Regions from separate parts of the Tardiphaga sp. 813_E8_N1_3 genome, predicted to be linked through region 1. Evidence: predicted binding sites of a transcription regulator. Region 1 holds the regulator's gene; the other holds the start of a gene.
The links. The regulator LexA, encoded in region 1, represses DNA repair genes until DNA is damaged. The targets are predictions, from matches to a motif close to TGTTCNNNNTGTGTTCNG.
Positions count from the first base shown of each region.

Region 1 (5,203 bases):
CGCCGAGATGATCATCAAGCGCATCGGCCATCTCTGCGATTACATTCTGTTCGACGAAGCCTGGGCCGGCTTCATGAAATTCCACCCGCTCTATGCCGGCCGGTTCGCCATGGGGCTCAAGGAGCTCGGCCCGGATTCGCCGGGTATTATCGCGACGCAGTCGACCCACAAGCAGCTCGCGAGCTTCTCGCAGGCATCGCAGATCCACATGAAGGATCGGCATATCCGCGGCCAGAAGCGCCGCGTCGAGCATCGCCGCTTCAACGAAAGCTTCATGCAGCACGCCTCGACCTCGCCATTCTATCCGCTGTTCGCATCATTGGATGTCGGCGCGCAGATGATGAAGGGCCGCTCCGGCGAAGTGTTGTGGGACGACACGATCCGGCTCGGCATCGAGCTGCGCAAGAAGATGCGCGCCGTCCGCCGCGAATTCGAGGAAAAGGAAACCCGCACTGAGCGCCGCTGGTTCTTTGAACCCTTCGTGCCCGAGCGCGTCGCAATTCCAGACGCATCCAGCGAAGGCGCTGTTCACAATGTGCCGTGGGAAAGCGTCGGTACGGATCAGCTCGCCACTAATCCATCCTATTGGCAGCTTGCGCCTGACGCAGCCTGGCATGGCTTCCCCGGCATGGAAGCCGGTTTCACCATGACCGATCCCAACAAGCTGACGGTGCTGACCCCCGGCTTCGATCGCACCACCGGCGCCTATGCCGACCACGGCATCCCCGCGCCAGTGGTCGCGCAGTTCCTGCGCGAAAATCGCATCGTGCCGGAGAAGAACGACCTCAACTCGCTGCTCTTTCTGCTCACGCCGGGCGTGGAAGCCAGCAAGGCGGGCACGCTGATATCGGGCCTTGTCGCCTTCAAGAAGTTTCACGACGACAACGCGCTGCTGGAAGACGTCATCCCGGAATTCGCCCGGCGCAGGCCGGCGCGTTATGCGGGCATACGCCTGCGGGATCTGTGCGGCGACATGCACCGGTTCTTCCGCGAGGCTAATGTGAGCGACCTCCAGACCAGGCAATTCTCCGCCGACCATCTGCCGGAGATCGCCATGTCGCCCCATGATGCCGCGCGCTGCCTGGTGCGCAACGACGTCGACTACCTCCCCATCGACGAGATCTTCGGGCGTGTTGCTACGACGCCGTTCGTGGTCTACCCGCCGGGGATCGCCACGATCGTACCGGGAGAACGGCTCACCGAACGGTCCAAGCCGATGATCGATTATCTCAGGATGTTCGAGACCTGCTTCAACACGTTCCCGGGCTTCGACGTCGAGATCCAGGGCATCTACCGCAAGGTCGACGCCAATGGCCGGATCCGGCTTTACACTTACGTCGTCTCCGAATAGGGAGCGCGTAAGGAGCCTGATTTGCAAACGGAACTCGAACAGCCGGTCGTCATACGACCCTCGCGCGACACCGACGTCGATGCCATGCTGGCGATCTATCGCCGGCACATCCGGCAAGGCGTCGAGGAAGGCGTCAGCGACGCCGACACGCCGCAGCCCGACGATCTCAGAGATCGGCGCAAGAATCTGCGCAGCAAGCGGTTTCCCCATCTCGTCGCCACCCGAGGTGGCGAGGTCGTCGGCTATGCCTATGTGGTGCTGTTCCGCAAGCGACCGGCCTATCGCTACACGGTCAAGCACTCGATCTATATCCACCACGGACATGTCGGCCGCGGCATCGGCCGCCTGTTGATGCGCGAATTGATCGACGTGTGCGCGGCGGCCGGCTTTCGGCAAATCATCGGCTATATCGATGCCGACAACACGGCCTCGCTCGGCTTGCATGAGAGCTTCGGCTTTGCCCGCGTCGGCTTGCTGCCCGGCGTCGCCTATCGCTCGGGCCGCTGGGCCGACACGATCATGGTTCAGCGCTCGCTGGCGACCGGCTCCACGACACCGCCGCCTTTGCCACTCTCCGGCCGGCCGCCTTCCGCGTAACTGCAAGCGGTCTGCTCGCGCATTTCCGTCGTTTGACGCGCTCGCGGAAGGTCCGGAACGACTTCCTCAGTCATTGCCTTGCTCGGCTCCACATACGTCTTCTTGACGGGAAATTAAGCATTGCAGAACACATATGGAACATATAGTGTTCGTTCATGATTTGTTTCGAGATTCTGTGGCTTTGAGTAGTTTGAGAGTGCCCGAACTCGCGCAACCGATCTTCGAACGATCGTCTCTGGACTGAGGCTCACCGTTCGAAGGCCCTTTGAAACGCACGCGGCGGCCGACACCGTCAACTGAGGATGGCTTCAGATGCTCACGCGCAAACAATACGAACTCCTGCGATTCATCGATCAACGACTGAAGGAAGCCGGCGTCCCGCCCTCCTTCGACGAGATGAAGGATGCGCTCGATCTGCGCTCGAAGTCCGGCATCCATCGCCTGATCACAGCGCTGGAAGAACGCGGCTTCATACGTCGTCTGCCCAACCGGGCCCGCGCCATCGAAGTCATCAAGCTGCCTGAGCTTGGCGCGCCGGTCACAGGCGGCACCGGGCGCCGCGGCTTCACGCCCAGCGTCATCGAAGGCACGCTCGGCAGGGTACGCACGGCCGCCAGCATCGCCAGCAATAGCGGCGATGATGACAATGGCCGCACGGTTGCCATCCCGGTGATGGGCCGGATCGCGGCCGGTACGCCGATCGAGGCACTGCAGACCCGCAGCCACACCATCAGCATGCCCGCAGACATGCTCGGCTCCGGCGAACATTACGCGCTCGAAGTGCGCGGCGATTCCATGCAGGACGCCGGCATTCTCGACGGCGATACGGTGCTGATCCAGCGCAACGAAAGCGCCGACACCGGCGACATCGTGGTGGCCCTGATCGACGACGAGGAAGCCACGCTGAAGCGCTTCCGCCGCCGCGGCGCTTCGATCGCGCTGGAGCCAGCCAATGACGCTTACGAAGTCCGCATCCTGCCGCCCAACCGGGTGCGCATTCAAGGCAAGCTGATTGGCCTGTATCGCCGCTATTAAGGCAGTCGCCTCGGCGGATTACTGATCTTCGGGTTGAAGATCAGTTTCCGCCGGCGTCGCATCCACCGGCCGGTTTTGCGGCGTGCGACTGTTCTGGATCAGATCGTGCTGGGGCTCATCGGGGGTGGCGCGCGACCACGGGCGGTCCAGGCCACGCGGTCGCACGGCATCCATCGCAAAGCCGTTCGCAGTTCGCTGCAAGCTCACCGCACCGTTTCGTTGCAGGCGATCCTGTTCGACCACCAGCGCACGGCAATCCTTTGGCGGTTGTTTCGTCGTGACGATCAGTACCGCTTTCTCGCAATCATCCGTGAACGCGTCAGGCTGTAGAGCCAGCGCCACCAGAGCGCCATCGGCCAGCGGCGTGATGCATCCGTCGCGGTCGCAGGACACGCCATGGCTGAGGGAGGAATCCGTTGGCAGCCGAGCGTCAGCATCGCCGGCAAGCCACTCTTTCAACAGAAACGTATCCTTGGCGCTGCGCATCATATTCAGGCGCCCGTCCCTGCCCCGTACCGCAACGCTGTGCCCGTCCCCCGAGATCAGCACATCCGGCTGCTTCACCAGGAGTGCCCAGACGATCGAGAGCACCAGCACGCCAAGTCCCGCTAGGCGCAACGGCGTGCGCAACAATCCGAGCACGATGATGCCAATGCTGGCGGCGACCAGCGGCCCGGTGCCAAAAGCCGGCATCCGGCCGATGGCACCGGGCAAGGCTGCCACCCATTGCGTGACCACGATCATCCACTGGACGCCGACATCCATCAGCCGCCAGAACACACCATCAAAGCCGAACGGCATGGCCACCAAACCGAGAATACCCGCCGGCATCACCATCGCCGAGACCACCGGCATCGCCAGGAGATTGGCGACGACGCCATAGGGCGTGACGCGGTGGAAATGAAATGCGGCATAGGGCGTGGTGGCAAGGCCGGCTACCAGCGAAGCGAGTACGAGCATCGCGATCTCGCGTCCGCCCCATAGCGCCACGCGCGCCGTCGCGGAATGATCGGGCGAGGCAAACAGCGCGGGCATGCCGATCTGCACCAATGCGACGAGCCCCAGCGTCGCCGCGAATGACATCTGAAAACTCGGATGCACCAGCGCTTCGGGCGCCACGATCAGCACGACCATTGCCGCCACCGCCAGCGTGCGGAACGTCACCGCCCGGCGATCGACCATGACAGCGATCAACACGACGGCCGTCATGAAGAACGAACGCTGCGTGGCGACCTCGGCGCCCGACAGCAGCAGATAAAACAGCGCTGCGAACAACGCCGCGGTGGCTGCGACTTTCTTGATCGGGAACGTCACTGTCAGGACGGGGATCAACGCGAGCAATGCGCGTATCGCGAAGAACACCACGCCGGCCACGACGGCCATATGATAGCCGGAGATCGACAGCACATGCCCGAGACCGGAGATGAACATCGCATCATTGACGTCAGCCGAAATCGCATCGCGACGCCCTGTGAGCAGCGCCGTAGCAATGGCGCGGCTATCGCCCGAGAGCACGGTGCGGATCCGCGCGTCGATGGCGTCGCGCAGACCCTGCATGGTCGCCGAATAGCGTAGCGCCACACTCGGCTGTATCGGCGGATCGACTGCCTTGATGCCGCCCATCACAAAACCGGACGCGCCGATCCCCTGAAAATACAGATCGCGGCCAAAGTCGTAACTCCCCGGCCGGAGCGGCGACAGCGGCGGCTGCAGCCTTGCCTTCAATTCGACGAAGCTGCCGACGGCAGGCGCCGTGCCCTTCTTCACCGACAGCCGCACACGGGTGAGCTTCGGTGCGGCGCGCGGGCTGTCCATGGTGGCAACGCGCAGCACGAAGCGATCCGTGCGCTCCCGTTCCTCGTGAGTTTCTACGAAGCCGGTAAGCGCGACGGAATAGAGCGGCTTCGCCAGAACCTCATGAGCCACACGCGCGGTTTTCATGGCAGCCATCGCGAAGCCGGCCGCGATGGCCGCAATGAGCAAGATCAAGGGAAACCATCGCTGTCGCCGCAGCAAAAACGCAGCCACGCAAAGAAGGCTTGCCGTCGCAGCGGCAACCCAGGCCACCGGCTCATGCTCAGCGGCAAAATACAGCGCGATGCCGGAGCCGAAAGCGATCGGTACCCATGGCAGCAAACGACCGGGACCAGCTTCGGCCCGCACCCACGTCCAGAGTGTCTCGAAGCCCGACGTCGACGGTCTCGCTGACGGCAGAGCAAC
Region 1 is NZ_JBPWQE010000001.1:2,936,173-2,941,375, forward strand. Features, by position in the region: gene AB8A33_RS14050 (Orn/Lys/Arg decarboxylase N-terminal domain-containing protein) at 1-1,351, shown strand, start outside; gene AB8A33_RS14055 (GNAT family N-acetyltransferase) at 1,373-1,948, shown strand; gene lexA (transcriptional repressor LexA) at 2,261-2,983, shown strand; gene AB8A33_RS14065 (ComEC/Rec2 family competence protein) at 3,002-5,203, opposite strand, start outside.

Region 2 (5,203 bases), 2.8 Mb from region 1:
AGCCCAGCACGCGATAGGCATCGCGATCGAGCAGCTTGTCGACCGGGAAGGATGTACGACCCGACCCTGCGAGATGCTGTGCGCTCGACAGCGCCGACATGTCGACATTGTCCTGCTTCAATGCCCAGAGCAGCGCCGCGAGCGAACGCCCCGCAGGCTTCAGCAGGCCAGGGATATAAATGTGATAGGCGCCGAAGCGGACACCGTATTTGCGCAACACGGCGCGCGACGGCTGATCGAGATCCTTCATCTCGGTCGCGATCTTCTGCCGCTCGAGCACGCCCAGCGCTTCAGTGAGCTGGAACGCGATGCCACGCGCGATACCGGTGATGTCTTCAGCCTTAGTGAGATCGAACAGCGGCCCGAGCAGCTTCTCGATATGCGTCTTCAGCCAGAGATCGAGACGGGCCTGAACCGCATCGCGCGGCGCGCCGGAGAGGCGCTCGTCGGCGATGATACGGAGACGGGGATGCAACGCATCGTCGGCTGCGACCAGACGGGCCACCGCGTCACCGGTCCAGCGCATGGTGCCGTCGGAGGCGAGCACGAACTGATCGTCCGGCGCGTTGCCGAGTTTCTCGGCGCGCGCGTCGATCTCGCCGGCCAGCGCCTTCAGCGCCGTGGCCTGCAACGCCTTCGCATCCGAGCCAGCCTCGGCCGCATCGGGCAAAAATGTAAATCCGTCGAGACGGCCAATCACATGGCCCTCTACGATCACTTCGCCCGTCTTACCAATTTCAGTATTCAGCATCGTGTTTTCCCGCAAGCGGCGCATCAATACACTGGTACGACGATCAACGAAACGCTCAGTGAGCCTCTCATGAAGGGCATCTGACAGTTTATTTTCCAATTCGCGCGAAATTCCCTGCCAATGATCCGGATCTGAGAGCCAATCCGGACGATTTGCGAGGAATGTCCAGGTCCGGATTTGCGCGATTCGGCCCGATAATGTGTCGATATCGCCATCAGTTCGGTCTGCTTGCGCGATCTGGGCACCAAACCAGGCATCTGGAATGCGCCCACGCTGCATCAGGAAGTTGAAAATGGTGACTACCAGCTCTGCGTGTGCAGCAGGCGCGATGCGGCGATAATCGGGGATCTGGCAGGCGTCCCACAGCTTCTCCACCGCATCCTTGCCCTGGGCCCTGTCGCGCACATCGATGTCGCGCGCGGTATGATCGAGCACGCGAAGGTCCTCGGCGATCGGCGCGCGCGTCAGCGCCTCGTGGCGCGGCGTTTGAGCCAATGACACCTGCAGCGAGGCGATCGAGGAGAAATCCAGCTTCGAATTGCGCCACTGCAGCACCTTCACCGGTTCGAAGATGTGGTTCTGCAGCTGATTGACGAGTTCGGGCTCGAATGGTTCGCAGCGGCCGGTGGTGCCGAAGGTACCGTTGCGCGTGGCGCGGCCGGCGCGGCCCGCGATCTGGGCGAATTCCGATGGCGTCAGGCGGCGGAATTGATAGCCGTCATATTTACGGTCTGAGGCAAAGGCGACGTGGTCGACGTCGAGATTGAGGCCCATTCCGACCGCGTCGGTTGCCACTAGGTAGTCAACGTCACCATTCTGGAACATCGCGACCTGCGCGTTGCGGGTGCGCGGGGACAGCGAGCCCAATACGACTGCAGCGCCGCCGTGCTGGCGCTTGATGAGTTCGGCAATCGCATAAACTTCATCGGCGGAAAACGCGACAATCGCTGTCCTGCGCGGCTGCCGCGTGATCTTGCGATCGCCGGCAAATTCCAGATGCGACAGCCGTGGCCGCGTCACGATGCTGGCGCCGGGCAGCAGGCGCTCGATGATCGGGCGCATGGTGGCGGCGCCCAAAAGCAGCGTTTCGTCGCGGCCGCGGCGATGCAGGATGCGGTCGGTGAAAACATGGCCGCGCTCCAGATCTGCAGCGATCTGGATCTCGTCGACGGCCAGAAACGACACGTCGAGATCCCTGGGCATCGCCTCGACGGTGGAGACCCAGTAGCGCGGCTTGGCCGGTTTGATTTTCTCTTCGCCGGTGATCAGCGCAACAGCTTGTGGTCCGACGCGGTCGACGATCTTGTTATAGACCTCGCGCGCCAAGAGCCGCAGCGGCAGGCCGATAATCCCGGACGAATGCGCGAGCATGCGCTCGATGGCGAGATGAGTCTTGCCGGTATTGGTGGGGCCGAGCACCGCGGTGACGCCGGCGCCGGGGGCCCTGCCGTTGGACAGCGTGGGCGGAGAAGACGAAAAGGCCATGTTTTTCAGATATTTCCGCGTCGCCGACTGTCAAGATGGAGACAGGTTACGACGCTTCAGAGCCGCGCTTTTTGATGGTTTGGAACGAGTCCGGAACGAAAGCGGCCCGAATCGGTGACTCGGCACCTCCCCGGCCGCATCACCCCAACATCTCGCGCTGACGTCCAACAAAACTGACTAGATCAAGTTTGTGACAGCGCAACAAGGGCCGATAAATCTCTCAAGTTATGAACAGCGCACGGACTCCGAACCGGCTGTGAGTCAAGCGCCCTGTCGCAAGAATGCTGCAGCTTTGCTGCAGGAAAGTCGCAGGAAAACCGGCGAAAACGGCCCTCAATTGGCATCCGGTCTTGCGGCCATGTTGCGGCACTCCGGCGGCGGCAAACGCGCCGTTCCACGGCGATTCCGCAGCGCCCGTTCCCTCTAGTTCGTCTTCGCCACGGCCTTGGCCGGCGCGGGGGTGGTGACGAATTCGGTCGCTTCCAGCATGGCGACGCCGAGCGGGGTCGGCACTGTCATGCGATACGGCACCAGCACGCGGGTTCCGGCGATCGGCACCAGCGTCACTTCGATATTGCGCTGGGCGGCAAGATATTTGATGGCGGCGCGGTCGGGCACATAGCCGGCGATCGGCGTGAAATAGACGGCGCAGACAATCGCCGGACCGTGATAGCCCTTTTCGGCCTTCACATTTTCCATGCGCTTGTAGTCGAGCTTGAGATCGTAGCGCATGCGGCCGTCGAAGATCGACGTGCCGGTGCGGCAGGAATCCGGCGTCAGCAATTCGCCTGACCCGGCGACGCGCAGCAGCGAGCCGGTCATCGGATCGATCACACCCCGCCGATGCGCATCGGTGATCGGAATCTTCTCGGGATCGAGCGGCGGCTCCGGCTCGATGGAATACTCTTTTACATAGCCCGGCGTGATCAGCATCTTGATCGTCTCGGACTTCTTCGCGGAAGTGGTGACGGCCTGATAATTCGACGGCACCAGCGCGCCCGCGACCACGCGGCCGGTGGACTGGCCGGAGCCGGCACCGCCGGCAAAGGCTTTCAGCAGACCGGCGGTGCCGCCACTGGCCGTCGCGGAATACTGGTCGTCATTGATGTCGATGGCCCAATGGCCCTTGCCGACCGCGATGCCGGCGAGGCTGGCTTCATATTTAGCCTCCAGCTTGCCGCCGAGGGTCACCGCCTGCGCAGGCGCCTGAAGGGAGGGCTGCACCGGAGCCGCAGCCGGCGTTTGCGCCCGCGCGGCGCCGGACATCACCACCGGCAGCGCCAGCAAGAGACCCGCGGCGATAATCGCGCGTGGTCCGGCCGCGCGCGCCATCCGGCCTGCCGCCCGAGCGGCTATCGCCGGAAGGAGCGCAGAATAGGTCGCTTGAGGGCTCACTCGGGGGCTCACAGTGGAACTCGCCTGGGAATTCACTTGGGGCATCACCTGGTCGGGCAATCCCACGCGCGGGGCGCGGGGTCGCATCGCATATCGGGGCTGGAAGCTGTGTTTCCAGCCCGAATACGTCGTTTATATGATGGGAACCGCGTTGATTTCCATGTGGTTTCCGCCGACGGGACGGGTTATACAGCGCCCGCAAATGGCGGTTTTTGCCGGTTTTGCCGCGACTTTCACGGCCCGGATATCTTGACGGCCGTGGCCAAGCCCCCTATACGTCCGCCACTCCTGAAATGGACGTGATTTTGAACCCCTGCCCGGCTTTGGGCTCTTCGCCTTTTAGCTGCGGGGATGACAGAGGATTTTCGCCATGTCTCGGCGCTGTGAACTGACACTGAAGGGCCCCCAGGTGGGCCACAAGGTGAGCCACTCGAACATCAAGACCAAGCGCCGGTTTTTGCCGAACCTGGTCAATGTGACCTTCCTGTCCGACGTGCTCGGCCGCGGCGTGCGCCTGCGCGTGTCGGCGAATGCCGTGAAGTCGGTCGACCACCGCGGTGGCTTCGATGCCTATCTGATCAAGGCCCGCGAGAGCGAGCTGTCGCAGAAGGCCGTGCTGCTCAAGCGCGCCATCGAAAAGAAGAAGGCCGAGACCGCAGCAGTCGCGGCCTGATCCCTTCGATCGGACTTTAAGTTTTCAAATACAGAACGGCCGGATCGCGAGATCCGGCCGTTCTTGTTTTTGAGGCCGAGAAGTATGCGCTCCAATGAACATCCTTCACCATGAAGTTTTAAAAACAGCACGCCCTGGTTGTTTCGATTTAGCTCTGCATACTATGTTTGAAGTACAACAAATTAGCAGAGCAAAAAATGGCTGCGCACTCACGCCCGTTGCACCTACAGACCATCGACAGTCTTTTTGCGGAGTTAATTGGAGGCGCGAGTGTTTCCGTAGGCGAAGACGGCACGGAATTTAGCCTTTCCAATGCAGATAGCCGAGCGATTCTGAATTGGTACCGCCTGAACCGCGCGAAATGGGCGGGAAACGTAATGACGCAAGATGTGGAGGCCCTAGTATCAGCGATACTTACCTCCCCTCCGACTCTTCCAATTCCTGAAATTGTAAAACCCAAAGCCGGTCGCAAACTGCGCCTTGTAAAGGTCACAGCGCACCGATTTGGGGGACTACATGCCTACGGCACAGCTGAAGAGCCACCGCCGGATTTTGAGTTCTCGCCAGATAAACCGATAACTCTATTCGAAGGCTGGAACGGAGCGGGAAAGACCTCGATACTTAACAGCATCATCTGGTGTCTGACAGGAAGTTTGCTGCGACCGCAACGTCAACCGGAAAGCGGACTAGAGGAATTTGATAGCTCATTCGTTCGATCGGAAGGCGCTTCAGACGAGACGACATCACATTCTTTGACGCCGATAACCCCTCTTCCAAATCCAGATTTTTACGTACCTCCAGTCGACAAACCAATACCGATTGATAGTTGGGTTGAGCTGGTATTCGTCGACCAAGATGGGAACGAGTTGCCCCCTATTCGGCGCACGCAACTGCGCAAT
Region 2 is NZ_JBPWQE010000001.1:149,470-154,672, reverse strand. Features, by position in the region: gene AB8A33_RS00695 (helicase-related protein) at 1-2,236, opposite strand, end outside; gene AB8A33_RS00690 (DUF3108 domain-containing protein) at 2,660-3,568, opposite strand; gene AB8A33_RS00685 (hypothetical protein) at 3,645-3,884, shown strand; gene rpmB (50S ribosomal protein L28) at 4,002-4,304, shown strand; gene AB8A33_RS00675 (ATP-binding protein) at 4,472-5,203, shown strand, end outside.
Region 2: a site for LexA is predicted at 2,317-2,334, ahead of AB8A33_RS00695 (helicase-related protein). Genes of this name have one in related genera too.